DNA from 3 places in the Streptomyces sp. NPDC034103 genome. Region 1 is predicted to be linked to each of the others. Evidence: riboswitches for the same ligand, from Rfam matches in the RefSeq annotation. Region 1 holds a riboswitch; each other region holds the start of a gene.

Region 1 (9,856 bases):
CAGGACGAACGTCAGGACGAGGAACGCGGAGCGGGCGTTGCCGTCGTCGAACGGGTGGAAGAAGCAGACGTCCAGGTAGACGCGGGCGGCCCGGGCGGTGAGGGGGAGCGCGGGGTCGTGGGCCTCGGCCAGGCACGCGTTCAGCCGGGCGGGCAGGTCCGGACCGATGCCGTACCGCTCCCGTCCGGCTTTGGCGTAGGCGGGGGCGTCGCGGAACGGCGGGGCCTGCGGGACGCCCAGCACGTGCCGCTGCCAGCCGCCGAGCAGCGCGAAGGTGAGCGGCTCGGCGCGGGCCGCGTCCGCGCGGACCTGGGTGAGGGCGGTGAGCAGACGTTCTGCGCGCTCCGGTGAGCGGGCGCGGTCATGGGTGCGGATGTCGTGGGCGGCGCCGTCCCGGGCCGGGGTGACAGGGCAGGGGGCCGTGGGCGCCCGGTGCCAGGGGACGGTGGCGCGGAGGGCGAGCCAGGCGCGCAGGTGGTCGGGGGCGGCGGGGCCGGTGCGCGGGTGGTTGGGGGTGGGCGCGGGGTGGGGGCCGTGGTGGTTCGGGGTGGGTGCCGGGTGGGGGCTGAGGTGGTCCGGAGTGGGCGCTGGGCAGGGGCCGGGGTGGTCCGGGGTGGGTGTGGGGCGGGGGCCGTCCGGTAGGTGCCCGGGCGTCATTCGTCGAGGAGTGACTGGAGGCGTGCCGAGATGAAGCGGCGGTCCTCGGCGGCGGGCTGGACGGGTGCGCCGGGTTCCAGGGAGGTGGCCAGGTGTTCCGCCACGTCGTCCACCAGCTCCCCCTCCGGCATGGTCCAGCTCTCGAAGCGGCCGCCGATGGCCTCCTCGACCAGCGTCTCGGCCGTCTGCGGGGGCACCTCCCAGCGGGTGAGGAACCAGGTCAGGACCTGACGGCAGTGGCTGTACCAGGCGTCCCCCGAGCCGGTGCGGTCCAGGACCTGGAGGATCAGGTGCTGGGTGGCGCGCTCCCAGGCGTCGCGGCGGCTCTCGGGGTCCGAGGAGGACAGCGGGTAGGCGTCGAACCGGCGGCTCAGGTACTCCAGCCAGTCCCGCCACTCACACAGCGAGGCGGCGACCCGCGCCAGGGTCTCCCCGGGCGTGGTGATCGAGTGCAGGGTGCAGCACCAGCCGCCCACGGGTCCACCGCCGAGGTCGCCCTCGTCGTGCGCCCAGCGCCAGCCGGTGCTCCAGCGGCCGTACCGCGCGACGAGCTCCTCGGTCATCTCCCGGGTCCAGTCCCAGCCCTCGCTGTGCGACCAGTCGCACAGCCTGGCGTACTCGGCGTAGGCCTCGTCGGGATGGGCGGCGGCCTTCCTGACCGGCCGCTCGGGCACCCGGCTCGCGGCGTCCAGACCCCGGACGACATCGAGGGCGGCGGCGCTGTCGAAGGGATGGCGCTGGGGGTCGACCTCGGGCCAGGTCAGGTCGTAGGGGAGGAGTTCGTGGGGCATCGAGGCATGCTCCGTCATGGGCGGGCCCATTTCAACCCGATTGATCGAACCTGCGTTCGGCGGCTGAGGGGCGGATGTCCTACGGGTCCACCGGGCCGGGAGGGGCGGGCACACGACGATGCGGCGACCCCGGAGGGGGTCGCCGCATCGCGGTGAGTCGGTGCCGGCCGGCTCAGTACCAGCCGTTGGCCTGCCAGAACGCCCAGGCGGCGGTCGGGCTGCCGTAGCGGGAGTTCATGTAGTCGAGGCCCCACTCGATCTGGGTCTCGGCGTTGGTCTTCCAGTCCGAGCCGGCGGAGGCCATCTTGGAGCCGGGCAGGGCCTGGACCAGGCCGTACGCGCCGGAGGAGGCGTTGGTGGCGTCGACGTCCCAGCCGCTCTCGTGCTCGACGATCTTGCTGAACGCGTTGTACTGGGCGGTGTTCGGGATCATCTGACGCGCGATGGACTTGGCCTCGGCGGCGGAGCTGGTGGTGGCCGCCTGAGCGGGCGCCGCGGTCAGCACCAGACCGGCGGTGGCGGCGGCCATCGCGACGGTGGTGACGGCCTTCTTGGGGGAAGCGATGCGGCGAACGATGCGGGAGACGGACACGGAGAACCTTTTCCTCGGGGACGGGGCTGTCGCGTGCACGCTCCGGAGGTCCGGGTCATGCGTCGGCGCCGAGGCCCGTGGGGCGGGTCGGCGCCGTGCGACGTTGTCCAGAGAAACAGGCTCGGAGGCCGTCCGCAATGACCCCTTTTACTAGTTGTGGTCGCATCTGGGGTGGTCGGGGTGCGTGTGACCTGGCTCTCAATAAGCAGGTCAGGGGCGGTTATGGCGTGAGCATGGCGTCCGATTTGCACTACTAAGTCGGTTAGTGAGTGATGTGGGTCATGTGGGATGGTTCACCGGTCAACGAGGTTCGAATGTGACCGCGGTCTCGAACCTCGCCCGCCGAGTGGCTCTGCGTAGCGCCCTGAGCACGGCGGGACCGAGCAGGAAGGTCAGCGCGACCGTGCACACCGCTCGGCCCAGGTCCCAGCCGAGGGACGTGGCCAGGCAGTACGCGACGAAACGGGCCAGGTTCGCGGAGACCGGGTCCCCGACGACGAAGGCGATGTTCGAGGCCAGCGCCCCCAGGAAGGGCCAGCCCGCGAGATTCATCGCCGTGCCGTACGCGAACGCCGCCACGAACCCGTACAGGGCGAGGAGCCGGATCTCCGCCCGGCCCCGGAACCGGCCCGGCAACAGGCCCGCGCCCATCGTGAACCAGCCCATCGCCATCATCTGGAACGGCATCCACGGCCCGACCCCGCCCGTCAGCAGCGCCGACGCGAACATCGTCGTCGAGCCCAGCGCGAACCCGAAGCCCGGGCCGAGGACCCGGCCGCTCAGCACCATCAGGAAGAACATCGGCTCGATACCGGCCGTCCCGGCGCCGATGGGCCGCAGCGCCGCCCCCGTGGCGGCCAGCACCCCCAGCATCGCCACCGCCTTCGGACCGAGGCCCGCCTCCGAGATCGCCGCCGCCACGACCGCGACCAGCAGGAGCAGCAGACCCGCGAAGAGCCACGGCGCGTCCTGGCTGTGGGCGCCGACGGCGGAGCCCGCCGGGGTGATGAAGGGCCAGCCGAACGCGACGAGGCCGACCACGCCGGTGACGACGAGGGTGGCGACCGAACGGGGGCCCAGCCGGACCGCCCTCATCCGAGCGCCTCGCGTACCTGCGCCACCGTGAGCCACTTCTGCGGCGCCAGGATCTTGCTGACCTGCGGCGCGAAGGAGGGGGAGGCGACGACGACGTCCGCCGCGGGGCCGTCCGCGATCACCTCGCCGTCGGCGAGGAGCACCACCCGGTGGGCCAGCTCGGCGGCCAGCTCCACGTCGTGCGTGGCCAGGACGATCGCGTGCCCCTCGGCGGCCAGCTCGCGCAGGACCGTCACCAGGCGGGCCTTCGCGGCGTAGTCCAGTCCGCGCGTCGGCTCGTCGAGGAGGAGCAGGGGCGGCCGGGCGCTGAGGACGACGGCCAGCGCGAGCACCAGCCGCTGGCCCTCGGAGAGGTCGCGCGGATGGACGTCGTCGGCGACGCCGGGGAGCAGCTCACCCACGAGGGCCCGGCAGGTGCCGGGCGCCGCGCCGGCGTCCCGGTCGGCGGCCTCGCACTCGGCGGCGACCGTGTCGGCGTAGAGCAGGTCGCGGGGTTCCTGGGGGACGAGACCCACGCGGCCGACGAGGTCCCTGGGGGCCGTGAGGTGCGGTGTCAGGCCGCCCGCGCGGACCTCGCCGGAGGTGGGCCGGACCAGGCCCACAAGGGTGTTGAGCAGGGTGGACTTCCCGGCGCCGTTGCGGCCCATGAGGGCGATGGTCTCGCCTGCGGCGATGGTGAGGTCGACGTGGCGCAGGGCCTGGACGCGGGACCGCGTGACGGTGAGGGCGCGGACCTCGGCGGGATGCGGGGAGGGGGCGGCGGGGTTCTGCCTGCGGCGGAACCAGCGGGCGGGCGGGGTGCCGCGCGAGGGGCCGGGGGCGTCCGAAGGACGGCTGGGTCGCTGGTCGTGAAGTTCCCCGCGCCCCTTCAGGGCGTCCCTGTGCGGTGCCTCCAGCCGCTGCCGGAGGTCCGTCGCCCGGCGCCGCGCGTCCCGCACCGTCAGGGGCAGCGGGGACCAGCCCGCCAGGCGGCCCAGGTCCACCACCGGCGGGTACACGGGGGACACGGCCATGATCTCGGCCGGCGTGCCGAGGAGCGGGGCCGCCCCCGGGCCGGGCAGGAGGGCGATCCGGTCGGCGTACTGGATGACGCGTTCCAGACGGTGCTCGGCCATGAGGACCGTCGTGCCCAGGTCGTGGACCAGGCGCTGGAGGACGGCCAGGACCTCCTCGGCCGCCGCGGGGTCGAGCGCCGACGTGGGCTCGTCGAGGACCAGGACCAACGGGTGCGGGGTGAGGACCGAGCCGATCGCGACGCGCTGGCGCTGACCGCCGGAGAGGGTGGCGATGGAACGGGCGCGGAGGTCGGCGAGGCCCAGGAGGTCGAGGGTCTCCTCGACCCGGCGGCGCATCACCTCGGGCGGCAGACCCAACGACTCCATGCCGTAGGCGAGTTCGTCCTCGACGGTGTCCGTCACGAAGTGGGCGAGCGGGTCCTGGCCCACCGTGCCCACGACGTCCGCCAGTTCCCGCGGCTTGTGGGTCCGGGTGTCGCGTCCCGCGACCGTGACCCGACCGCGCAGGGTGCCGCCGGTGAAGTGCGGGACCAGGCCCGCGACGGAGTTGAGGATCGTGGACTTGCCGGTGCCCGACGGGCCCACGAGGAGGACGAGTTCACCCTCGGGCACCTCCAGGTCCACGCCCTGGACGGCGGGTTCGGACGCGTCCTCGTAGATGACGGAGACGTCCTCGAAGCGGATCACGACGGCTCCTTGTGCGGGGCGAGGAAGGCCGGCAGGAGTCCGGTGAGGACTGCCGCGGCGGGCCAGAGCGGGAGGGTGGGGGCGGTCAGCGGGATCACCCCGGGGTGCAGGGCGGCGGGGTCCCGTACCGCGGCGAGGGCCAGCAGCGCCGCGACGGCCGCGCCGGAACCGGCGACCAGCCACGCGCGCGTGGTCCAGCGGTCCGGGCGGTACCGGGTGCGTGGCGTACGGCGGCCCCCGAGCCGCAGGCCGACGAGGGCGGCGGCGACGCCGGCGAGCAGCACGGGCAGGCCGTAGACGCCGCCCTCGGCGGTGAGCAGACCGTATGTCCCGGCGCAGATGCCGAGCAGTCCGCCGAGGGTGAGGGCGGCCGTCGTACGGCGTACCGGGGCGGGGACGGCGGCGGTGCGGCCGTAGCCGCGGGCGTCCATCGCGGCGGCGAGGGCCACGGAGCGCTCCAGGGCGCCCTCCAGGACGGGGAGCCCCACCTCCAGCAGACCGCGGAGGCCGCCGTCCGGGCGGCCGCGCAGGCGGCGGGCGGCGCGCAGCCGCTGCACGTCGGCGATGAGGTTCGGGGCGAAGGTCATCGCGACGACCACGGCCACGCCCATCTCGTAGAGCGCGCCGGGCAGGGTCTTCAGCAGCCGGCTCGGGTTGGCGAGGGCGTTCGCGGCGCCGACGCAGATGAGGAGGGTGGCGATCTTCAGGCCGTCGTAGAACGCGAAGACCAGGGTCTCGACGGTGACCCGGCCGCCCAGCCGGATGCCCTGCGCCCAGTCGGGCAGGGGGAGTTCGGGGAGGGTGGCGATCACGTGCGTGCCGGGCAGAGGGGAGCCGAGGGTGACGGCGAAGGCGAGGCGGATGAGCAGGACGGCGAGGCCGAGCTTGACGAAGGCGGAGTAGGCGCGGGCCCAGGGGGCGTCGGGGCGGCACGCGGCCACGACGAAGGCGGAGGTGGCGATCAGCAGGGCGAGCAGGAGGGGGTTGGTGGTGCGGGTGGCCGCGACACCGAGGGAGAGCGCCCACAGCCACCAAGCGCCGGGGTGGAGCGGCGTGGCGCCGGAAGGAAGCCGTGCGGCGCCGCCGGGGGCGAGCCGCGGGGCGCGGCCGTCGCCGCGGCGCCCGGGCTCAGCGCGCATTCCGGCGCCGCCTCGCCTGCCACACCGCCGCCGCGCCGAGTGCCGCCACGGCCGCGGCGCCGGCGAAGACACCCACCGACGGGCCCGCGCCGCCGTCGTCCTTCTCGGCGGACCGGGCGGGCGCGGGGGACTCGGTCTGCGGCTTCTTCCCCGACGCCACCTGCTCCCCGCACCCCGCCCGCGGATACCCGGCGATGGCGCACAGCAGGGCGTCGGTGCCGTACCGCAGGGGTGTGGCGACCGTCGCCAGGGCCTCCGCCGTGGTCGCGTCGGTGGCGACCACCGCGCACGCCGTCCGCGCCGGCGGCGGGGTCTCACCGGAGGGCGCGTCCGACGCCGTACCGAAGTCGACGACCAGCGCGACGCGCTTGCGGCCGTCCTCGGCCGGGGTCCGCGCGCAGATCGTGGCGAAGGACGCCGTGCCGCGGGGCTTCGTCGCGTCCGCGGAGTCCTCGCTGACGGCGAACCGGAAGCCCTGGACGTCCCCGTCGGAGGGGACGGTGGTGGCGGGCCCCTGGGTGGCGTAGGTCCAGGTGCCGCCGGTGCGGTCCCAGAAGGACCAGTAGCGGTAGCCGGTGGCGTGGGCGGCGCCGGTCGCGCCGGTCAGCAGGACCAGCGCGGCCAGGAGCGGGGCGAGGGCTCGGCGGATCACGGCTGCCGCTTCTTGTTGCGGCCGCTGATCAGGAAGCCGACGCCGATGCCGGCGACGAGTCCGACGCCGATGATCCACCAGACACTGACGCCCTCCTCGTCCTTCTCGGCGGCCTTGTCGTCCGCCTCGGGGGCCCGGCTCTCGTTCGCGGCGGGGACGTCCCGCGGCTGGGGACCGGTGGCGTTCAGCAGGGCCACGAGGTCCGCGCCCCCGAAGTCGCGCGGGTTGAGACCGGAGGCCTGGGCGGCGAGGACGAGCTGCGCGTACGCGGCCGGACCGCTCTGCTCGGCCCACTTGAGGGCGTGCGCCGCGAGCCAGCGGCCGGAGGCGGCGGCCTCGGTGTGGAAGTCGGCGGCCGAGAGGGCGACGACCGCGTCCGCGGTGTTGCCGTAGTCGGGCTGGTTCTCGCTGCCGGGCATGACCGAGGTCAGGTGCTTGTCCTTCGCCAGGGCCCTGGCGAGGTAGGAGGCGCCGTTGTGCGCGGCCTGCTCGGCGTCGCCGGGCTTCGCGCAGGACGCCGCGGCGGTGTCGTCGTCGGCCTGGACGTTCGTCGGCTGCTCGCCGAGCGCGCCGAGCACGGCCGCGGCCGTCGCGTCCGCGTTGGCGGCGAGCTTGCCCTTCTTGTCGGGCTGGTAGGCGAAGGCACCCGCGCCGTCACCGGTGCACGGCAGGGCGAGCTTCAGCAGGGCGTCGTACGGCGTCCTGCCGTCCTTGCGCACCTTCGCGGGCTGCTCGCCGACGGCGCTCAGGGCGCCGATGACCACGGAGGTGGAGTTGGCGTCGCTCGCCCTGCCCGGCGTGTAGCCCCAGCCGCCGTCCTTGTTCTGCACGGACTTCAGCCAGGCGACCGCCTTGCCCGGCGCGTCCTCGTGGCCGCCCGTCGCCGCGAGGGCCTGGACGGCGGCGGCCGTGCTGTTGGTGTCGACCATGACCTTGGCGTCACAGGCCTTGGCGGCATCCGCGCGGAAAGCGGGGAAGGCACCGTTCGCGCACTGCTGCCCGGCCAGCCAGTCCACCGCCGTCTCGGCGGGGTCCACGCCCTGCTCCACCTGTGCGAGCAGCGTCATCGACTGCCGCCACACCCCGTCGTACGTGGGGTCCGCGCTGCCGTAGAGACCGTCCGGTATCACCACCGACGGCGACGGCGAAGGACTCGCGGCCACGGCCGGTGCGGCGGCCCCGATCACTGCGGTGGCGGCCAGGACCGCGGCGCTGCGGCGGACGTTCATGATCGGCGGGTGCCTCTCCCTGAAAGGGGAGCCGGGCAGCGCGGGACACCCCGGCGGCTCGGCTCCGTATGCCTCGACGGTGCCGCACACCGGCCGGTTGCCGGTGCGCGTGAGCCGGTCACTGGGACCGTACGGGGCGATCCGGCTCGCCCTCTCGTGGTGCGAAGGGCTTACGGTTGCGGGTCAGCGCCGGAATTGCACCGGCTTCCCCCCGTACGGGCGTGATGACGACCCGGCCACTGTACCGGGCCGTAGGAAGCCGCCGAGGGGCGGCTGTGAGCGGCGGTAGTTTCGGGGTCGTGGAGAGCACGGGGAGACTGATCGGCTCGGGGCGGGCCTCGGACGTGTACGAGATCGACGAGGCGTGGGTGCTGCGGCGGACCCGGGACGGCCACGGCGACGCGCTCGCCGAGGCCGCCGTCATGGAGCGGGTGCGCGGGCACGGGTACCCGGTGCCGAGGGTGCGGGTCGCCGACTCCTCACGGACCGAGCTGGTGATGGAGCGGCTGCACGGGCCGACGCTGCTGACGGCGTTCGGCGCCGGACGGATCGGCGCGCGGGAGGCGGGGGAGGTGGTCGCCGGGCTGCTGCGCCGGCTGCACGCGCTGCCGGGGCGGGTCGTCCACCTGGATCTGCACCCGGACAACGTGATGCTGACGCCCGACGGCCCCTACGTCATCGACTGGGCCAACGCCGAGGAGGGCGACCCCGCTCTCGACTGGGGCATGTCCGCCGTGATCCTCGCCCAGGTCGCCGTCGGTGACACCCCGCTCGCCGCACCGGCCCGGGCGATGCTGACCGGCCTGCTCGCCGACGCCTCGCGGCTCACGGAGGAGGGGCTGGCCGCGGCACGTCGGCGGCGGGCGCTGAACCCGACGATGAGCCGGGCGGAGACCGAACTCCTCGGGACCGCAGAGGACTTGATCCGCTCATTGATGTGAGCGGGACCCGTCACACCCTGTGCTGCGGCGACCAGAAGCGGGGGGATGGTCCGGCCCGACCTCCTCGACTACCCGCTCGCCCCGGACGCCTGAGGTGTCGGGCCCCCGAAGGGCAGATGCAGCACCCGGGAGGCCAGCAGCCAACTCCCGTCCGCCGTACGCCGGAACGTGTCCTCGTAGTGCCCGACCTGGACCGGCGGCCCGGAGGGGATCGGGGTCGTGCCGCCGTCGTGGCCGTCGACGCGGTACGTGGTGAAGTACGAGGTCGCGCTCGCCGTGTCGGCGGAGTCGACGGTGACCAGGATGTTCGACATCACCCGCCGCGAGAGCCGGTCGCCGGGGCGCGAGCCGAAGTACTCCCGCAGTGCCGCCCGCCCCTGGAACCGCCGCGCGTCACCGCCCGGAGAGGGCCACTCCCAGCTGCCGTCCTCGGTGAACAGCTCGGCGACGGAGCCGGGTTCGCCGAGATCGAGGCGGCGGACGAGATCGACGATGAGGCGCTCGCAGGCGCGCTCGGCGAGGAGTCGCTCGATGGGGTCCATGATCCTGTGTAGCAGCCGCAGGCCGGCCGGGGCGACCGTTCGAGCCATCGGGCCCGCGCCGCCCGATGACCACCGAGGAGGGGGCGCGGCTCAGGTCACATTCGGGACCGTCACCGCCACGTATGCCACCGGCTCGCTCCCCGCGACCGCCTCCGCCCGCCCCAGCTTCACCAGCCGCCGCAGATGGGCCTCGGCCTCCGAGACCGCGATGTTCCGTGATCCGTAGGGGATCTGGTCCCACGGCCGGTTCCACTCCATGCGCTCGGCGAGCTGCCACGGGGTCAGCGGCGCCGCGAGCAGGGCCAGCAGTCCGGTCAGCCGCTCCTCGTGGTGGGCGAGCAACTCCCGTACGCGGGCGGGCGCGTCGGTGAACGCGTGCTGGTGGGCGGGGAGGATCTCCGCGGGGGCGAGACAGCCGACGCGTTCCAGGGAGTCGAGGTAGTCGCCGAGCGGGTCGGTGACGGTGGCGTCGTCGGGGTCCTCGTACAGGCCGATGTGCGGGGTGATCTCGGGGA
Region 2 (9,856 bases), on a different contig from region 1:
TGGACCACGATGTCGGCATGCAGTTCGACGACGACGCCAGACTGGACACCTCCGAGGTCCAGGACGTGCGCGGCAGCCGCATCCCCGGGGGCAGGGCGACCGTCGGCGGCGGCATCGCCGGGCTGATCGCGCTGCTGCTGGGGCTCTTCCTGGGCGTGGGACCGGACCAGCTCGGGCTCACCGACGAGGGCGGCGGTCAGCCCGCCGCCACGGCGTCGAGCCTGGCCGAGGTCCAGCAGTCCTGCCACACCGGGCAGGACGCGAACACCAGGGACGACTGCCGCATGGTGGCCGTCGTCAACAGCGTGCAGGACTTCTGGGACCAGGAGTTCCAGCGGCGCAGCGGGACGTACTCCCGCTCCCTCACGGTCCTCTTCAGCGAACGGGTCGGCACCGCGTGCGGGGCGGCGACCTCGGCGGTCGGGCCGTTCTACTGCCCCGGCGACCGCAAGGTCTATCTGGACCTGGGCTTCTTCGACGAACTGCGCTCGACCTTCGGTGCGAGCGGGGGCACCTTCGCCGAGGCCTATGTGATCGCGCACGAGTACGGGCACCACGTGCAGGACCTCATGGGCACGCTGGGCCGCTCCCAGGACGGGCGCACGGGCGAGAACAGCAACGCGGTGAAGGTGGAGCTCCAGGCGGACTGCTACGCGGGCGTGTGGGCGCACCACGCGACCACGACCAAGGACGAGTCGACCGGGCGGCCGCTGATCACCAGCCTCACCGAGGCCGACATCGCCGACGGTCTGGACGCCGCCGCGGCCGTGGGCGACGACCGGATCCAGGAGCGGTTCCAGGGGAGGGTGACGCCGGAGTCGTGGACGCACGGGTCGGCGGCGCAGCGCCAGCAGTGGTTCCACCAGGGGTTCGAGACCGGCGACATGGCCCGGTGCGACACCTTCCGCTGACGCCCTCTGCCGTGTTCTCGCTGGCCGGAGGCTGTTGTCAGTGGGCGCTGCCAGACTGGGCGACACAACGGATGCGCGGCATTTGATCACGAGGGAGTGGTCGGCATGGCAGGCACGAGCGGCGGACGCCCCAGCATCTACCCGACGCTGTTGTACTCGGACGCCAAGGCGGCCATCAGGCAGCTCACGGAGGCCTTCGGCTTCACCGAGCTGGCGGTGTACGAGGGGGAGGACGGCCTGGTGCAGCACGCCGAGCTGGTCCAGGGCAACGGCGCGATCATGCTGGGGTCCAAGGGGCGCGGCGGCCTCTTCGACGCGGCGATGAAGGACGCCGGCACCACCGGGGTGTACGTCGTCGTGGACGACGTCGACGCACACCACCGGCGCGCGGTGGAGAAGGGCGCGGAGATCCTGATGCCCCCGACGGACCAGGACTACGGCTCGCGGGACTACATCGCCCGGGACATCGAGGGCAACGTCTGGAGCTTCGGCACGTACGCGCCCGAGATCGAGGGCTGAGCGGCTGTCAGCTGCTCCCCGTGTGCACCTGGAAGGCCGCCCTGCGGACCGCCTTGGCGAGCGCGGGGTCGGGGTGGGCGGCGGCGAGCGCGACCAGGACCTGCACCGTGCGGGGGTGGCCGACGGCGCGCACCTCGTCGAGCAGCATGGGGACGGTGGGCTGCACCGCGGACTCCAGGTGCCGCACCAGCAGCGGGGCCTCGCCGTGGTCGGCGACGGCGGCCGCGGTGTCGACCCACAGCCAGGTGGCCTCCTCGCGGGTGAGCACCTCGTGGGCGTCCTCGGGGTCCACGCCGTCGTGCTCGGCGAGCCAGAGCAGGGCGTAGGGCCGCAGCACGGGCTCCTCGGTCACCGCGCGCACATCGGGCTCGGCGGGGGCGCCGACGACGCGCAGCGCCTCGAAGGCGAGACCGCGCAGCAGGGCGTCCTCGCCGCGGGCGGCGGAGAGCAGCTCGGTGACGGCGCTGCCGACCGGGCGGGCGGCGAGCCAGGCTCGGTATTCGTCGCGGGCCGCCTTGGGACGGAGCTGGGCACAGCCGCGCAGCATCTCCTCGGCGACGGCCTCGATGTTGCCGGCGGGGCTCTGCGCGGCGACGCAGATCTGCTCCAGCTTGACCCAGACCGCCCAGTTGCCGAGCGGGGTGAGCGTGGCCTGCGCGTCGCCGTAGGTGAGGGCGCCGACGGAGGCGAGGGCGCGCAGGGCCCAGTCGAGGAGGGGTTCGAGGGGGGTGTCCTCGGCCCGCTCCCGCTCGGGGTCGGGCTGCGGGCCGTAGGGGATCTCGCAGCGTTCGGTGCGCAGTTCGGTGACCCGCTGCCCCAGGAGGTCCAGCAGCTGTGCCACGGGCACGGGGCCGGCGGAGAGCTGGAGGAAGGAGAGCACCTGCGGCATGGCCGAGACGACCTCGGCGACGGTGGCGGCCTCGTGCTCGGCCGGTTCCGGGTGGGCGAGCGACCAGGCGTCGAAGAGGGCCACCCAGCCGCGCAGCACGGCGCTGTCGTCGCGGTGCCAGGCGCGCAGCCGCCAGCCGGGGCGGGCGCTGCCGCCGTGCACCTCGACGAGACCGGCGAGCCGTGCGGTGTCCCAGTCGGCGCGGATCTGATCCGCGGTCAGCCCCAGGTCCGCGGCGGCCCGTTCGGCGCTGCTGTCGGAGAGGGTGGCCTTGCCGTCGGCCTGTCCGGCGTCCCGGCCCGGGCCCAGCGCGGCGTCGGCCCAGTGGGCGACGCGGGCCGCGCCGGCCAGCTGCGAGCGGGCCATTCTGGCCAGCTCGGCCTGGGCCGGGGTGCCCTGCGGGGGGCGGGGTGCGGGGCGGCGCGAGGGCCGCTGGGTCATCGCTCGGGGGGCGGCGGCCAGGGGTCGCGGTCGGACGAGTCGAAGCCTGGAGTCGCGCGGGATACGGGACGTCACGGGTGCAGTCTTCCGGTTGACGGTCCGAAATCCCAAACGGAATGTAACGGCGGGCGATGGAGAGGGCCAAGGCAGGGCGTCCGGCGGGCGCTCGGGGGACACGAACCGGCCAGTGGTACGGCCTTAAACGGAATCCGTGGGCCGGGCTCCCGGGCAGGCCGGGGCGGCGTTACATCAGCGGGGTGAGGAAGCGTCGGAGCACCTCTTCGTAACCGGCGGGGTCGGCGTTCCACATGGCGCCGTGCGGGGCGTGCGGGACGGTGTGGAGGGCGATCCGGTCCGGGCGGGCGGCGGCGAGGCGACGCGAGTGGGTCCAGGGGGCGATGGTGTCGTCGGGGCCGTGCACGATCAGCGTCGGCACCCTGAGGAGGTCCGGGTCGGCCGCCTCGGCGGCGGCGTCGGCATGCAGCCCGGTGCGGCCCTGTGCGGCGCGCACGGCGAGCGGGAGCAGGGCGCCCGGGGTGCGGCGGGCGGTGGCGAGGGCGCGCAGGGTGGTCTCCCAGCTGAGCACCGGGGAGTCGAGGACCAGGCCGGAGACGCGGTCCCGGACCCCGGAGTGGGCGGCGGCGCGCAGGGCCATGGTGGCGCCGGTGGACCAGCCGTGCAGGACGACCTTCCGGGCGCCGTTGCGAACGGCGAAGCGGATCGCCGCGTCCAGGTCGCGCCACTCGGTCTCGCCGAGGTGGTTCAGGCCGTCCGGCGGGCGGGGCGCGCCGAGGTCGCCGCGGTAGCCGAGGGCGAGGACGGGGAAGCGGCTGGCGGCGAGGAACTCCAGGACGTTCAGGGAGAGTTCGCGGGTGGTGCCGAGGCCGTGCACGGAGATGACCCAGGTGGCCCGGATGCCGGGGACGAACCACGCGGGCAGGGCGCCGAGTTCGCCCGGGACGTCGACCTCCTGATAGGTGAGGCCGAGGGCGGAGACGGGGTCGCCGACGTGGACGTTGGGGGTGAACCACACGGTGTCGCCGGGGCGCAGGGTGCCGTGCGTGACCCGCTCCAGCCGGCGTACGACGGTGTCGGCGGTGTGGGCGGCGGTGTCGAGGACGGGGCCGACGACCGCGTGGGCGGCATCCCCGGCGAGGCCGTAGGTGCCGGGGCGCAGGGCGGCCAGGTCCCGGGTGAGGGCGACCTGGCCCGCGGCCGTGGCGTGCACGGTGAGCCGGGGCTCGGTGGGCAACGGCCCGCCCGGGGGCGCCTTGAGGGCGGCGTCGCTGGCGAGTCGGCCGACGGCGACGCTCGCGGCGCCGGCGGCCAGGGCCACGGTGACGGCGGCGGCCGTCGCTTTGACAGTGCGCACGCGTCCAGTGTCCTGGTGGACCCGGTCACAGGCCAGTGGGAGGACGGATCGGGGTGAATCGCCGTGCCGCGCGGTGAGTCGGGGTGACGCGGATCGGTGTGCGACGCGTGGGGGGCCGGGGCCCTCGTCACCCGCGCTGCCCGTACCCCCGCAGCTTCCGGCCGGCCTCCGCCACCTGGTCCTCCGACAGGAGCGTCGGACTGAGGCCCGGTACCGAGGACGCCGTCAGCCACAGACGGCACATCCACTCCAGCTGGGCGGTGCGGTCGAAGGCCTGGTCGAGGGTGGCGCCGTAGGTGATCGTGCCGTGGTTGCGCAGCAGGCAGCCGGTGCGGTCGGCGAGGGCGCGGAGCATGTGCGCGGCCAACTCCTCGGTGCCGTACGTCGCATACGGGGCGACCCGGACGGCGCCGCCGAGCGCGCCGGACATGTAGTGGATCGCCGGGAGCTCCGGGACGAGCGTCGAGACGGCCGTCGCGTGGACGGCGTGGGTGTGGACGACGGCGCCGGCGTCACCGCTGCGGTAGATCGCGAGGTGCATGGGGAGTTCGCTGGTGGGGACGAGCCGGCCGAGGACCTGGCGGCCGTCGAGGTCGACGCCGGTCACGTCGTCGGGCGTCAGCCGGTCGTAGGGCACTCCCGAGGGGGTGACCAGCACGGTGTCCTCGACACGGACCGAGACGTTGCCGGAGGTGCCGACGACGAGCCCGTCGGAGACGGTGCGCCGGGCGGTCGCCACGAGCTCCTCCCAGGCGTGCGCCTCCTCGGCGCGCACGCTCCGCCGCCACGGCTGCGGCGCATCCTGTGCGCCCTGCCCGGCACCTTGCCCGTCCCGCTGCTCGCGTCGCTGCTCGCCCATGCGGCGATCCTGTCAGGTGGGGGCGTACGACGGGACCGGGCCGGGGCACTTCGGGGCGGGGTCCGGGCGGCCTGCTGGACGGCTTCCGGGGGCGTGACTCGGGCGGCGCTCGGGCCGCGCGGGAGGATCGGAGGGGAAACCCTCGATTCCAGTCACCGTGCGGCCCGCCTCAGTTCACCTTCCGTTCATCCTGGTTGCTTACGTTCAACGAGCCAATGACGCTCGAACGATTGCCTGGGTAAATGGAAAACTTTTCGCTGATCCTCGCGATTGTGGTCGTAACCGCACTCGCGTTCGATTTCACGAACGGTTTTCACGACACCGCGAACGCGATGGCCACCACCATCTCGACCGGTGCGCTCAAGCCCAAGGTCGCGGTGGCCATGTCCGCCGTGCTGAACCTTGTGGGCGCCTTTCTCTCCGTGGAGGTCGCCAACACGATCTCCAAGGGTCTCGTCGACGAGAGCGGCATACGTCCCGAGGTCATCTTCGCCGCCCTGGTCGGCGCGATCCTCTGGAACCTGCTGACCTGGCTGGTCGGGCTTCCCTCCAGCTCCTCCCACGCCCTCATGGGCGGTCTGATCGGCGCCACCATCGCCTCGGCCGGCACGGGTGCCGTCCACGGCGACGTGCTCGTCACCAAGGTTCTGATCCCGGCGATCGCGGCCCCCCTGGTCGCGGGCATCGCCGCGCTGCTCGCCACCCGGCTGATGTACTCGCTCGGGAAGAAGTCCGCGGGCAGCAAGTCCTCCGAGAAGGGCTACCGCGCGGGCCAGATCGCCTCGGCCGGCCTGGTCTCCCTCGCCCACGGCACGAACGACGCGCAGAAGACCATGGGCATCATCACGCTCGCCCTGGTCGCCGGCGGCGCCGTCGCCCCCGACTCCGACCCGCCGATGTGGGTCATCCTCTCCGCGGGTCTCGCCATCGCGCTCGGCACCTACCTCGGCGGCTGGCGCATCATCCGCACCATGGGCAAGGGCCTGACCGACCTCCAGCCGCAGCAGGGCTTCGCCGCCCAGACCTCCGCGGCCACGGTCATCCTCGCCTCCTCGCACCTCGGCTTCTCCCTCTCCACCACCCACTCGGTCTCGGGTTCGGTGATGGGCGCGGGTCTCGGCCGCAAGGGCGGCGTGGTGCGCTGGTCGACCGCGACCCGGATGTTCGTGGCGTGGGGCCTGACGCTCCCGGCCGCGGCACTCGTGGGCGCGATCGCCGAGTCCGTCTGCGACCTCGGCAGCTGGGGCACGGCCCTGGTGGCGGTCTTCCTCGTCGGCTCCAGCGCGGCGATCTGGAAGATCTCGCGCCGCGAGGTCGTCGACCACACGAACGTCAACGAGAGCGAGGAGCCGGCCGGCGTCGTCACCACGGCGATCGCCGCGGTCACCCCGCCCCCCACCGGCACGGTGACCGAGGACCTCACGGCCACCATCCCCGCCCCGATCGCCGCGACGGCGGAGCCGGCCCCGCCGGCCGCCGTCTGAGCCCCACGCACCCCACGTCAACGAAGGAATCACCGGCATGAAGATCGACTGGGAAGCGCTGGGCTCCGTCTTCGGCGTCAGCCTCGTGGTCACCGTGGCTCTCGTGGCCCTCTTCACCCTCGGCATCAAGGGCCTGACCCGCCAGGAACAGGCCTCGGCCCAGGGTGGCTCCGCCGCCCTCGCGGTCACCGCCGCGTACGCCTGCTTCGCCGCCTGCGCGGCGGCGGTGGCGTACGGGATCTATCTGATCGTCGCCTGAGGCGACGCGCACGGCCCCCGTGGGGTGCGGGACGGTTCGCCGTCCCGCACCCCACGTTTTCGTGACACCCGCGACCGCCCGTATGTGGGCCTCGGCACACTCCCCCACCCCAGGTCAACGGCAAGTTGACGGCCCTTCGGAGCCCGTGGTGGACTGCCGTGGCCATGTACGACGGCATGGAGAGGAAGCCGGTGCGAGTCCGGCGCGGTCCCGCCACTGTCACCGGGGTAGGTAGCCCCGGGAGCCAGGAACTCTCGTCGTCGGTCTCGTCGAACCAGGGCGTGGACACCCTGAGTGAGGACATATCACCATGCTCGCCTGCCGTCTGAGGTACCGCTCCAGGTCGCTGCCCGACCCCACGGCCGGCTGAGCCGATGCGTGCCGATCGCGTCTTCGCGTACGGCGCCGCCGCCGGACTTCTCGGGGACCTGCTGCTCGGTGATCCACGCCGGGGGCATCCGGTCGCCGCGTTCGGACAGGCCGCGGGCGCCGTGGAGCGGATGCTGTGGCGGGACCACCGGGGCTGGGGGGCGCTGCACACCGCGGTGTGCGCCGGAAGCGTCGTGGCGCTCGGTGCCGTGGCGCAGCACGTCCTACGCCCCTCCCGTACCGCCTCCGTCGCGCTGACCGGCGCCGCCACCTGGGCCGTCGTCGGGGGCACCTCGCTCGCGCGTGAGGCCCGGGTCATCGGGCGGGCCCTGGCCGCCGGGGACGTCGAGGCGGCCCGGGAGCGGCTGCCGCATCTGTGCGGGCGGGATCCGCAGGCCCTCGACGCCGACGGGATCGCCCGGGCCGTCGTGGAGTCCGTCGCCGAGAACACCTCCGACGCCGTCGTCGGGGCGCTGGTGTGGGGAGCCGTCGCCGGGGTGCCGGGACTGCTGGGCTTCCGGGCCGTCAACACGCTGGACGCCATGGTCGGGCACAAGTCCCCCCGCTACCGGCGGTACGGGTGGGCCTCGGCCCGGCTGGACGACGTGGCGGGTTGGCCCGGGGCGCGGCTGACCGCCGTACTCGCGACGGTGGCCGGCGGCGATCCGCGCGGTGCCGTGCGGGCCTGGCGTGCCGACGCGCGCCGGCATCCGAGTCCCAACGCCGGGCCCGTGGAGGCCTCGTTCGCGGGGGCGCTCGGGGTACGGCTGGGCGGGACGTTGTCGTACGCGGGGCGGGTGGAGCACCGGCCCGTGCTGAATGGGGAGGGGCGATCCGTGGAGGTCACGGACATCGAGCGGGCCGTACGGCTGTCGCGCCGGGTCGGGCTGCTGGCGCTCGGCGTGGGTGTCGCCGCGCGGGCCGTCGTGAAGGGGCGCAGGTCATGAGCGGCGGGGGGCTTCTCGTCGCCGGGACCACCTCCGACGCCGGCAAGAGCGTTGTCACCGCCGGGATCTGCCGGTGGCTGGTGCGCCAGGGGGTCAAGGTCGCGCCGTTCAAGGCGCAGAACATGTCCCTCAACTCGTTCGTGACGCGGGAGGGTGCCGAGATCGGGCGGGCGCAGGCCATGCAGGCCCAGGCCTGCCGCGTCGAGCCGACCGCGTCGATGAACCCCGTGCTGCTCAAGCCCGGTGGCGAGCAGAGCAGCCAGGTCGTCCTGCTCGGCAAGCCGGTGGGCGAGATGAGCGCACGCGGGTACCACGGCGGGCGCCAACAGCGGCTGCTCGGCACCGTGCTGGACTGTCTCGCCGAACTGCGGGGCACGTATGACGCGGTGATCTGTGAGGGCGCGGGCAGTCCGGCCGAGATCAACCTCCGGCGCACCGACATCGTGAACATGGGCATCGCCCGCAATGCCGGGCTGCCCGTGCTCGTCGTCGGTGACATCGACCGCGGTGGGGTCTTCGCCTCCTTCTTCGGGACCGTCGCCCTGCTGTCCGAGGCGGACCAGAGGCTCGTCGCCGGGTTCCTCGTGAACAAGTTCCGGGGGGACGTGTCCCTCCTCGAACCCGGGCTCGACATGCTGCACGGCCTCACCGGGCGGCGCACCTACGGCGTGCTGCCCTTCCGGCACGGGCTCGGCATCGACGAGGAGGACGGGCTCCGGGTGTCCCTGCGCGGGACCGTCCGGGAGTCCAACACCGCCCCGCCCGTGGGCGAGGACATCCTGCGCGTCGCCGTCTGCGCGGTCCCGCTCATGTCCAACTTCACCGACGTCGACGCCCTGGCCGCCGAACCGGGTGTCGTGGTGCGGTTCGTGGACCGGGCGGAGGAACTGGCCGACGCCGACCTCGTCGTCATCCCCGGCACCCGGGGAACCGTCCGGGCCCTTGAGTGGCTGCGGGAGCGCGGCCTGGCCGACGCCCTCACCGCACGGGCCGCACAGGGGCGCCCGATCCTCGGCGTCTGCGGCGGGTTCCAGATCCTCGGCGAGCACATCGAGGACGAGGTCGAGTCGCGCGCCGGCGCGGTCGACGGCCTCGGAGTGCTTCCCGTACGGGTGCGGTTCGCCCGCGAGAAGACCCTCACCCGGCCGGAAGGCGAGGCCCTCGGCGAGCACGTCGCCGGGTACGAGATCCATCACGGGGTCGCCGACGTCAGCGGCGGGGAGGCGTTCATCTGTGATGACAAGGGACACAGCCTGGACGGCTGCCGGGTCGGACAGACCTGGGGCACGCACTGGCACGGGTCGCTGGAGTCGGACGGGTTCCGGCGGGCGTTCCTGCGCGAGGTGGCGGCCGCCGCGGGCCGCCGCTTCGTGCCGGCGCCCGACACCTCGTTCGCCGCGCTGCGCGAGGAGCAGCTCGACCGGCTCGGCGACCTGATCGAACAGCACGCGGACACAGACGCGCTGTGGCGGCTCATCGAGTCCGGCGCGCCGCAAGGACTGCCTTTCATTCCACCGGGAGCGCCCGCATGAGCACAGTGTTGTTGTTGTCGACCGCCGACACGGACCTGCTGGCGGCCCGCGCCGCTTCCGGTGCCGACTACCGGATCGGCAACCCGACCCGCGTGGACGTGGCGCAGGAGCTGCCCGCGCTCGTCGAGGGCGCGGACATCGCCGTCGTACGGCTGCTCGGCGGCAAGCGTGCCTGGGAGGACGGGCTGGCCGCGCTGAAGGCCGCCGGGATCCCGACCGTGCTGCTGGGCGGGGAGTCCGTCCCGGACGCGGAGTTGATGGCCGAGTCGTCCGT
Region 3 (9,856 bases), on a different contig from region 1:
AAGAGTACGGCCAGACCACCGCCCAAGGCGATCAGCGGTGCCTCCGGGCCGAGGACGGCACCGAGCGGCAGGCTTGCCACGGCGGCGAGCAGCACTCCAGGGAGCGCCTTCGGGGAAGGGCCTCCCGCGTGCAGCCCCAAGGCCGGGATGTGTCCGCCCGCGCCGGGCAGATGCGCGGCGATCAGGCCGACGGCCAGGCCCGCCAGGAGGAAGAGGGGCAGCGGCCACCACCACGCGGGCGCCTCCCGTCCCAGGGTGTGGGGGAGGTCCGTCCACAGGAGATGTTCCAGTTCGTGCAGCCCGACCAGGAACCAGAAGGCCGCGAGGGATACCGGGACACCGATGAGAGCGCTGAGGGCGAGCACCTTCAGGTACCCGGGGGCGAGCAGGAGGTTCCGCAGCCGGTCTGCCTCCTCGGGCTGCGCTCCGCTGACCGGCGGACCGGATCGGGGGCCGGGCTTCGCCATCGGTGTCTTCCCTTCTCCGTCGAGCCGACGCCCGGGCGCGGCCCGCCGTCGTGGTGGCCCCGGCCGCTACCGGGCTCGGAGCTGACGTCAGAGCGGACCGAGATGATGATCAGGACCGGGGCCGGGCCCACAAGCGCTGGGTCCACCGCTACCGGTCCTTTCCTTCGAGTGCAACAGAGACACTCCCGGCTGAAATGCGGGCCTTCACGTTCGGCTGTATGAATGAGGGGAGCATCCGTGATCGGAGCGAAGCATGGACGACTACCCCCTTCTCAACCTGTTCTGGACGATGCTGTGGCTCTTTCTGTGGGTCATGTGGTTCTTCCTGCTGTTCAAGGTGGTCACCGACATCTTTCGGGATCGCAGCCTCAGCGGCTGGGCCAAGGCGGGGTGGCTCGTCCTCGTGCTGGTGCTTCCCTATCTCGGTGTCTTCGTGTATCTCATCGTCCGCGGGAAAAGCATGAGCGAAAGGGACGTGAAGCAGGTCCGGGAACACGAGGAGGCATTCCGTCAGTACGTCCGAAAGGCAGCGGGGCCCGGTGACGGCTCGGTGGACGAGCTGGTCCAGCTTTCCGGGCTCAAAGACAAAGGCGACATCACTCAGGAGGAATTCGAGCGCGCCAAGGCCAAGCTGCTGGTGTGAGCCCGCCTAAAGCCCGCCTGAAGCCCGCCTGCGGCCGTCTGAAGCCCGCCCGAACTTCTACGCCCGGTCCGCCGCCTCATGAATCATGAAGACCTACCGGCGGGCGCCGAGGGCCGGGTGTCGTCTTCCGTGGCCGCCCAGATCAGCGGGTAGGTCCCACGGCCCGTGCGCTCCACCCAGCGAAGCCGGTCCTCCAGGATGCGCCTGCGGCTCTGGGGACTTCGTTCCATCAGCCGACGTAGCAGGGTACGCGTGCGCCGCAGCGCCATCGGTGAGCCGGCCGCGGCGACGATGACGTCGTCGACAGCCGTGCGGACGAACCGCTCCCAGCCGGGCACCGGGACGATCACGCGCACGATGCCGTCGCCGCTGGTGAAGGTGCCGACCTCCAGCTCACGGTCGGCGAGACGGACCAGCAGGTCCTCCAGGCGATCCAAGCTCTCCACCGCCGTGGCCGGATCGTTGACCGCGGGGGACAGGGCCCTCAGCGCGATGTCGACGAGCAGTCTGAACGGCAGCTCAGGGTCCTGATCGAACGTACGCTCCACCCCGGTCACCACAGCGCCGCACAACTCGTCCTCGGACACCGCGCCCCCCGACACCTCGGCCAGGGTCATGCCCCACGAGACGGTCTCGCCCGGGCGTACGCGAAAGGTGAGGGAGCAGTCACGCTGCCTGGCCATCCCTACCAGCGCGGGCACGTCGATCCGCTGGATCACGCACGCGGCTCCTGTCCATCGGACCGGGACGCCGGGCATCGTGGACGGCGTGGACGGCGTGGACGGCGTGGACGGCGGCGCAGCGGCCTCGACGGGTTCCCTGTCCGGCGGATACAGGCCATCGAGGAGCCGGTACGCGCGCGTGGTGATCGCGGTCAGTGAATGCGCGAGCTGAATCGAGTGGAACGCCCTGGTCTGCAGAGTCCACATCAGGGCCAGGGCGATCAGCGCCAACACCATGGCGAGTGTGGGCACCAGAACCGAGACACCGCCGCGCGCCCCGAGTGACAGGGCCGCGGTGATGGCGAAGACGAACACGCCGACGGTGACGGCGAACGTGCGCCAGACGATCGGCTCCTCGCGAAACAGCGCCAGGCGCGGCGTGAACATGCTCGAGGAGAACTGGACGACCAGGAACAGCATCGAGTAGATGATGCTCACCAGGCTGACAACCCCGAACCCGATGGTGAACAGGAATGAGACCACGCGCCCGGTCTCCACCTGCGGTCCTGCCGAAAACTCGGGAACCAGTCTCCCCAGCGCCAGGCCGACCACCGCACACAGCAATTGGGACGCACCCCTGCGCTCCGCCTGGGAAAGTTGGCGAAGCACTCCCTTCTGCTTCTGCCGCTGCCCCTGTTTCAAACGGCGGCTCCACCGGCCGTGCCGCGTCGGAACGTCAGCCGAGCCGGTCATCCAGCCTCCTCTTCCCTACCTCGTCGTGTGTCGATACAGATGCAAACATGCCCAAAACGACACAAGCGTCCGCCACGCCTGCACCTTCCGGCCCCGGCACCCGCACCTTCCGGGCATCAACCAGGCCCGCCCGCTCCAGCCGCGCCCTCGCCCTGACCTGCGGCGTCCACGCCCTCGCCGTGCCGCCGGCGATCGCGGGCGCCGGGGTGGCGGAGCGTGCCGACGAGCGCGGGACCTGCCTGAGGGCCGCCGGATTCTCCCTTCCCGCAAGCCGAGTTCGCTTTACGCGCAGCCTCGATCCGTCGCGCGGGCAGTGCTTTCCTGCGAGGCTCGGACCTGTGACGTATGTAGTGACCGTGGAGACCTGTATCCCGGAGGGCACTCCGGAGATGGATCCGTTGCAGCGGGCCGGCGCCGTGGCGCTCATCGAGGACGGTTTCGACTCCGTGCGGGCCGTCGAGGCGCCCGGTGGTGTGCAGGTCGGCATCCTCGACAGCATCGTGGCCGTGCATCCCGAGGGGGCCCTGCTCAAGGTCTTCGTGGACGCCCCGGCGCTGGAGCCCGCCGAGGACTCGGTGCGGGTGCTGGTGGACGAACTGCTGGAGCGCTCCGAACTGCTGGCCGACTGGACGATCGACCGCTGCGAGGTCGAACTGCACCAGGACCTGGCCCGCAAGAGCCTGGACGCCGCCGAGGGACCGGACGCCCCGCCCGACGACCCCGCCGCCCGCAAGGCCCGGCACACCGCGGGCGTCGGCGACGAGAGCACGGTGGCCGCGGACGACGCCGACGCCAAGGGCGCCTCCCCGCGCGATCGGCTGCTGGGCCTGGCGGCCGAACTGCGCTCCTTCCCGCCGGCCGTGTTCGGTGTGCTCGGCGCCGAGGACGACGAGAGGGACACCGGTGACGACCGGTTCGCCGTCGCGCCCGTGAGCGCCAGGCTGGCCGCGGGCGCGCTGGTCCACGCCACCGAGCTGCTGGTCGCCGAGTTGTTCGAGGACGTGCAGGTCCTGACCCAGGAGGACGCCACCGTCGCGGAGTGCGAGGGGCCCCTGTGGCACCTGGAGCGCCTTCCCGACCGGTACGCGCTCCAGTACGACGCCCGCTTCGCCCGCCGTTTCCTGGTGACGGTGATCGCGATGACCACCCGCTTCACCGACGGCGGCTTCCGCCGGCTCGCCTGTGTCGCCGAGGGGTTCGCCCTGCGCCTCCTCATCGGCCGGGCGACCACGACCCTGGAACGCGAGGGCCTCCTCGACGACGAGGTCGGTGCCGCCCTCGACGCCTTCGCCGCGCACGTGTACGCGGACACGGACCACGAGTGGCTCTACGGCGACGCGGCGGACGGCCCCGACGAGGCCTCGCCGTGGGCCGGGCTCGGAGTCGAACTCATGGCGTTCGGCTCCTGGTTCACCCCGTTCCAGGAGGACAGGTACGTCCACCCGTCCGCGGCGGACGAACCGGAGGCGGCGGCGCCCTGACACGCCGACCTGGCCGGCCTGAGTGGAGCGGGGGCGATTTCCGTACTCCTGCCTGATGAACCGGGTCCGGATGCGAGGATGAGGCGCCATGACAGCAGGGTGGTGTTCTCGCACGGTACGGGCCGCGGTCTTCGCGGCCGTCTGTGTGCTGCTCGCCGCCCTCGGCCACGTCATGATGTCCGGCAGCCAAGTCCCCGCCTGGGCGCTGGCCCTGGGCGCGGTCGTGACCGGCGGCGCGGGATGGTGCCTGGCCGGCCGTGAGCGCGGGCTGCCGCTGGTCGTGACGGTCGTCGTCGCCGCCCAGAGCGGGCTGCACTCGGCGTTCTCCCTCGCCCAGTCCGCGCGCGGGAGCGCCGGGTCCGGGACGACGGGGCACTCCATGGGGTCCGGCCACATGGATCCCGCGCACATGGACTCCGCGCACATGGGCTCGATGCACCTGGACGCCATGGCGTCCGTGGATATGGACGCCATGGACATGGGGCCCCTGGGGCACGCGGGTCACTCCATGCCCGGCTCCTCCTCCTTCGGCATGCTCGCCGCCCACCTGCTGGCCGGACTGCTGTGCGGGCTGTGGCTCGCGTACGGCGAGAAGGCCGCGTTCCGCATCCTGCGGGCCGTGGCCGGCCGGCTGGCGGCACCCCTGCGCCTGCTGCTCGCCCCGGTGCCCGGCACCCCCGAGCCGCCGCGCGTGCGCGCGCACCGGCCGTCCTCGGACCGGGTGCCGCGCCTTCTCCTCGTCCACGCGATCACCTCTCGGGGGCCGCCCGCGGGGACCGCTGTCGCCTGACGACAGCCGGTTCCCCGAGGCCGCCCAGGGGGTGCCTCGGGCCTCGGCCGTACGCGCCCGTGGGTGCCGTACGGCCGTCTCCCCGCACCGGACCGCCCGCGCCGACCCGCGCACCGGTCCGGATCATGGACGACCGAGAAGGACACCACGTGATCACTTCTGCCCTGTCCGCCGCGCGCGCGTCCCACGACGGAGCGATGACGCCGGACGAGTCGACAACGGCCTGGGCACTCGCCGCCCGGGGCGGTGACGCGGACGCGGTCGAGCACTTCGTACGCGCCCTGCACCTCGACGTGAAACGGTACGTCGCCCACCTGAGCGGCGATCCCCAGGCCGCCGACGACCTGGCACAGGACACCTTCCTGCGGGCGCTCGCCAGCCTGCACCGGTTCGAGGGCCGCTCCTCGGCCCGCGCCTGGCTGCTGGCCATCGCCCGCCGCGCCGTGATCGACAGCCACCGGCACGCCTCCGCCCGGCCCCGGCTCTGCGACGCACCGGACTGGCAGCTGGCCGTCGAGCGCGCGCAGCCGCGGGACCTGCCCGGGTTCGACGACGGCATCGCGCTGCTCGACCTGGTGGAGGCGCTGCCGGACGAGCGCCGCGAGGCCTTCGTCCTCACCCAGCTGGTCGGCCTGCCCTACGCGGAGGCGGCCGCGGTCAGCGACTGCCCCGTGGGCACGGTCCGCTCCCGGGTGGCCCGGGCCCGCGCGTCCCTGATGGACCTGCTGGACGACGGGGCCTCCTCCCCGGCGGGGGAGGAGGAACCCGCCCTGGCGGCCTGAGCGCCGCGAACCGGCCCGGCGTCAGCGGGAGGCGGCGTCGGGCGACACCGCGGCGAGCTCGTCCGGGGTGCGCGGACCCGGGGCGTCGTCGGCCAACAGCCCCTGCTCCCGGAGCAGTCGGGCGGCCGCGACACCCCAGGGCAGCCGCAGCCCCGCCTCCCGCAGCAGTTCCGTACGGGCCAGCATCGCGGCGGCGGGGCCGGTGTGCGCGCCGGCGCGGGTGAGCAGAGCGGCGTCGTCGGCCCAGCGCAGGGCGAGGTCGACGTCGTGGGTGGCCATCACCACCGTGGTGCCCGAGGCGCGCAGTGCGTCGAGGGTGGTCAGCAGCCGCTCCTGGCCGTCCGGGTCGAGTCCGGCGGTCGGCTCGTCGAGGATCAGCACGCGCGGTCGCATCGCCACGGCACCCGCGATCGCGGTCCGTTTGCGCTGGCCGTAGGAGAGCAGGTGGGTGGGCCGGTCGGCGAGCGCGGTGATGTCCAGGGCGGCCAGCGCCTCGGCCACCCGGGTCCGTACCTCCGCGTCGGGCAGACCGAGGTTGAGCGGCCCGAAGGACACGTCCTGGGCGACGGAGGCGGCGAACAGCTGGTCGTCCGGGTCCTGCACGACCAGCTGTACGGTCGTCCGCAGCCGGGTCAGCCCCTTGCGGTCGTACGACACCGGCCGTCCCTCGACCGACAACGCACCGCGGTGCGGCCGCAGTCCGCCGCTGAGCAGCCGCATCAGGGTGGTCTTGCCGCTGCCGTTGCGGCCCAGCAGCGCGAGGGCCCGCCCCTCGCGCACCTCGAAGTCGAGGCCGTCGAGCACGGTCGGGCCGTCCTCGTAGGCGAAGGACGCGCCCCGCAGGGCGACCAGTGCGGGCTCGCTCATGACAGCGGCCTTTCCAGGACGAGGGTGAGGGCGGCCACCGCCGCGAGCAGCGCGACGCTGGCGGCCGTGAAACGGACCGAGACCCTGGCCTCGGGCACCAGCACGCGCAAGGTGCCGTCGTAGCCGCGTCCGGCGAGACCGTCCTGGAGCCGGGCGGCCCGGCTGAACGCCCGGACGAAAGCGGTCGCGCCGAGCCCGGCCAGCGACCGCCACTCCGCCGCCCGGCCGGTGTGCCCGAGCCGCGCGGCCTGCGCCTCCCGCACGCGGCGCACGGAGTCCAGGAGCAGGAAGCTCATCCGGTACGTCACCAGGGCGACGTCCACGACGGGTGCGGGCACGCCCGCCCTGACCAGCCGGGGCAGCAGGTCCGACATGGGGGTGGTGAAGGCGAACAGCAGCACGCCGAGGGAGGCGGCCGACGTCCGCAGCAACAGCTCCCCGGCGCGCACCCAGCCGCCGTCGGCCGGGGCGACGAGACCGTCGGGGCCGCCGACCTGGACCAGCAGGGTGAGCGCCCCGGTCGCACAGAAGCCCAGCGGCACCCGGTAGGCGCGCCACAGGCGCCGGGCGGGCACCCCCGCCGGGCCCAGGAGGACGGTGACGGACGTCAGCAGCACCAGGGCGGCACCCGGCCAGGGTGGCAGCGAGATGGCCAGGATCGTCAGGCCGAGGCCGAGCACGGCCTTGTCCACGGGGTGACGGCGGCGCCAGCGGCTGCTGTGCGCGGCCGCGTCGATCGGCAGCACGCGGGATCAGGTCCGCTCGGTGGCGGACTCGTCCCGGGCGTCCTCGGACTTCTGTCCGGCCAGTGCCCGGGCCTCGCCCTGCCGACGGCCCCGGCGCAGTCCGAAGTAGTAGGCGAGGACGCCCGCGCCTCCTGCCGCCTGGAGGGCGAACAGGGCCGACTCGATCTCGCCGGACGGCGGTTCGTACAGCGGCGAGAACCAGGGCTCGTAGTCCGGCTCGATCTCGGTGATCGCGGTCTCGGCCTCGGTGTCGGAGCCCGTGAAGGGCTCCTCCTTGTGGTCGCCGAGCCCGAGGGCCAGCGGCAGTACGGCGAGCGCCGCCACGACGAGCAGCAACAGGGTGTTGATCTTCGCGTTCCGGCTCATCGGGCCACCGCCTCCGTCCCGGCGTCGGCCGCGGTCTTCTCCGGGCGGGTCAACAGCACGCCCAGCCGCGTCAGTTCGCCCTTGCTCGACTGGACCAGCAGACGCATCACGAACACCGTCAGCAGCCCCTCGCTCACCGCGAGCGGGATCTGCGTGACGGCGAAGATGGAGCCGAACTTGCCGAGCGCGCCCAGGAATCCGCTGCCGGGGTCGGGGAAGGCGAGCGCCAGCTGCACGCTGGTGACGCAGTAGGTGGAGAGGTCGGCGAGGAACGCGCCGAAGAACACCGCCACCATCAGCGGCGCACCGAGGCGCCGCAGCAGTCTGTAGACGCCGTATCCGGCCCAGGGCCCGACGATGGCCATCGAGAACACGTTGGCGCCCAGCGTGGTCAGGCCGCCGTGGGCGAGCAGCAGCGCCTGGAAGAGCAGGGTGATGGTGCCCAGTACGGCCATGATCGGCGGGCGGAACAGGATGGCGCCCAGGCCCGTGCCGGTGGGGTGGGAGCAACTGCCCGTCACCGAGGGCAGCTTCAGCGCGGACAGGACGAAGGTGAAGGCGCCCGAGGCGCCGAGGAGCAGGGTGCTCTCCGGATGCTCCCTGACTTCACGCGTGAGTGAGCGCACTCCGTGGACGACGAATGGCGCGGACGCGACGCTCCAGGCGACCGCGTGCGCCGGAGGCAGAAATCCCTCGGCTATGTGCATGGCTCAGCAGACCCTCTCCAGCACCTCGTGGATGGTTGACGCGCCTTGGCCGGTCTCCTGGCTCACGGGTCCCACCGCCCGGTGCTCCGCCTTCCCGGGTCACAAGGACCCAGTGGCTGCCCGCAAGGGCCGGAGCCGGACTTCCCGATCACAGTGGCGAGGGCCGCACCGGCATCGCACCGGATTTCCCGTTCACCAAGGCCTGGCGAGAGTAGTGCCCTCGGAAAGGCGCTGGCAAGCGCCGACAGGGGGCGCGCGGACGGCGCCCCCCGGCTCGCACCGGGCGCACACCGGGACGGGGCCGAACGCGGCGCGCACCGCGAGATCGACACCCGTGAGCTGCCCGCGGTGCTCGACCACGCCCACCCCCGCGGGGCCGCCCCTCCGCGACGCGGGCGTGCGGCGGACGCGTGGAGCGCGGGGCCGGCCCGGAAATTCCGGATGAACTCCCCTGTCTCTCAGGTAAGTTCGGCGCGACCAGTTGTTCGAAGAGAGGAACGCTGTCTTGCGCACGTCCCACCGCCGACTGACGTCCGCCCTCGGGATCGCCGCGGCCTCCGCGTCGGCACTCGCCCTGGGCATCGCCCCGGCCCACGCCGCCGGCGAGGTCTACGAGGCCTCCAACTCCATCATCTCCTCGCAGGTGACCGCGAAGACGTACTTCGCGGCCGACGGCGAGATCCTCACCGCCCTCGACATGGCGAAGGACGGCCACGGCACCGCCGCGCAGTGGCGCTACAACTCCAGCTCCGCCACCCACTCGTACTACAACGGCTCCGGCTACGCCGTCGCCCACGACTGGGACCTGTCCTTCGCGGAGGGCACCACCCTCCAGATCCGCGCCTGCCTCCAGGAAGGCTCCGACGGCACCCCGTACGACTGCGGCGGCTGGGAGTACGCCAGGGCCTGACGACCACGAGGTGACCAAGGGGCGGGCCCGCGGGCCCGCCCCTTTCGTGACCGCTTAGGGTCGGGACGTCCCGTCCGTCGTCGAGCCGGAGGTCGCAGCATGCGGATCTCGCAGCGGGCCGAGTCCGTCGCCCCGTTCTACGCCATGGAGTTCGGCAAGCACGCCGCCGCCCTGGAGGCCCAGGGCCACCACGTGGTCAAGCTGAGCCTCGGCGAGCCCGACTTCGGCGCGCCCCCGGCCGTCGTCGAGGCGATGCGCGCGGCCATGGACGGCCGGCCCATGAGCTACACCGAGGCGCTCGGCATGCCCGCCCTGCGGCAGGCGATCGCCGGGTTCTACGGCGAGCGGCACGGCGTCGACGTCGACCCGGGCCGTGTCGTCGTGACCGCGGGCGCCTCGGCCGCCCTGGTGCTGGGCGCCGCCGCGCTCGTCGACACCGGGGACGAGGTGCTGATCGGCGACCCGTCCTACCCGTGCAACCGGCAGATCATGGAGAGCTTCGGCGCCCGGGTCAGGCTGGTGCCGACCAGCGCGGCCTCGCGCTTCCAACTGGACGCGGACTCCGTTAGGGAGCACTGGACGGACGGCACGCGCGGGGTCATGGTCGCCACGCCCTCCAACCCGACCGGCACCTCGGTGCCGGGCGACGAACTGGCCGCGCTGTGCGCACTGGCCCGGGAGC

Evidence for each region. Region 1 has a riboswitch for cobalamin ahead of ACZ56U_RS21480 (prenyltransferase/squalene oxidase repeat-containing protein). Riboswitches for the same ligand answer to the same signal wherever they lie in the genome.
Region 2: linked by a shared signal. The riboswitch ahead of ACZ56U_RS29785 (cobalamin biosynthesis protein) and the one ahead of ACZ56U_RS21480 (prenyltransferase/squalene oxidase repeat-containing protein) in region 1 are both predicted to bind cobalamin.
Region 3: linked by a shared signal. The riboswitch ahead of ACZ56U_RS02470 (energy-coupling factor ABC transporter permease) and the one ahead of ACZ56U_RS21480 (prenyltransferase/squalene oxidase repeat-containing protein) in region 1 are both predicted to bind cobalamin.

The regions. Positions count from the first base shown of each region.
Region 1 is NZ_JBVISS010000009.1:179,876-189,731, reverse strand. Features, by position in the region: gene ACZ56U_RS21515 (Fic family protein) at 1-657, opposite strand, end outside; gene ACZ56U_RS21510 (hypothetical protein) at 654-1,466, opposite strand; gene ACZ56U_RS21505 (aggregation-promoting factor C-terminal-like domain-containing protein) at 1,621-2,040, opposite strand; gene ACZ56U_RS21500 (ECF transporter S component) at 2,341-3,135, opposite strand; gene ACZ56U_RS21495 (ABC transporter ATP-binding protein) at 3,132-4,838, opposite strand; gene ACZ56U_RS21490 (energy-coupling factor transporter transmembrane component T) at 4,835-5,977, opposite strand; gene ACZ56U_RS21485 (SCO2322 family protein) at 5,967-6,629, opposite strand; gene ACZ56U_RS21480 (prenyltransferase/squalene oxidase repeat-containing protein) at 6,626-7,858, opposite strand; cobalamin riboswitch at 7,976-8,116, opposite strand; gene ACZ56U_RS21475 (phosphotransferase) at 8,134-8,799, shown strand; gene ACZ56U_RS21470 (nuclear transport factor 2 family protein) at 8,868-9,341, opposite strand; gene ACZ56U_RS21465 (MBL fold metallo-hydrolase) at 9,432-9,856, opposite strand, start outside.
Region 2 is NZ_JBVISS010000014.1:59,371-69,226, forward strand. Features, by position in the region: gene ypfJ (KPN_02809 family neutral zinc metallopeptidase) at 18-911, shown strand; gene ACZ56U_RS29755 (VOC family protein) at 1,017-1,430, shown strand; gene ACZ56U_RS29760 (hypothetical protein) at 1,438-2,835, opposite strand; gene ACZ56U_RS29765 (alpha/beta hydrolase family protein) at 3,005-4,132, opposite strand; gene ACZ56U_RS29770 (class II aldolase/adducin family protein) at 4,260-4,991, opposite strand; gene ACZ56U_RS29775 (inorganic phosphate transporter) at 5,234-6,475, shown strand; gene ACZ56U_RS29780 (hypothetical protein) at 6,513-6,734, shown strand; cobalamin riboswitch at 6,867-7,007, shown strand; gene ACZ56U_RS29785 (cobalamin biosynthesis protein) at 7,109-8,050, shown strand; gene ACZ56U_RS29790 (cobyric acid synthase) at 8,047-9,582, shown strand; gene cobN (cobaltochelatase subunit CobN) at 9,579-9,856, shown strand, end outside.
Region 3 is NZ_JBVISS010000001.1:562,590-572,445, reverse strand. Features, by position in the region: gene ACZ56U_RS02515 (chloride channel protein) at 1-467, opposite strand, end outside; gene ACZ56U_RS02510 (SHOCT domain-containing protein) at 721-1,110, shown strand; gene ACZ56U_RS02505 (DUF2254 family protein) at 1,194-2,525, opposite strand; gene ACZ56U_RS02500 (hypothetical protein) at 2,864-4,006, shown strand; gene ACZ56U_RS02495 (hypothetical protein) at 4,095-4,796, shown strand; gene ACZ56U_RS02490 (sigma-70 family RNA polymerase sigma factor) at 4,946-5,578, shown strand; gene ACZ56U_RS02485 (energy-coupling factor ABC transporter ATP-binding protein) at 5,600-6,445, opposite strand; gene cbiQ (cobalt ECF transporter T component CbiQ) at 6,442-7,191, opposite strand; gene ACZ56U_RS02475 (energy-coupling factor ABC transporter substrate-binding protein) at 7,198-7,557, opposite strand; gene ACZ56U_RS02470 (energy-coupling factor ABC transporter permease) at 7,554-8,264, opposite strand; cobalamin riboswitch at 8,295-8,479, opposite strand; gene ACZ56U_RS02465 (hypothetical protein) at 8,770-9,174, shown strand; gene ACZ56U_RS02460 (pyridoxal phosphate-dependent aminotransferase) at 9,274-9,856, shown strand, end outside.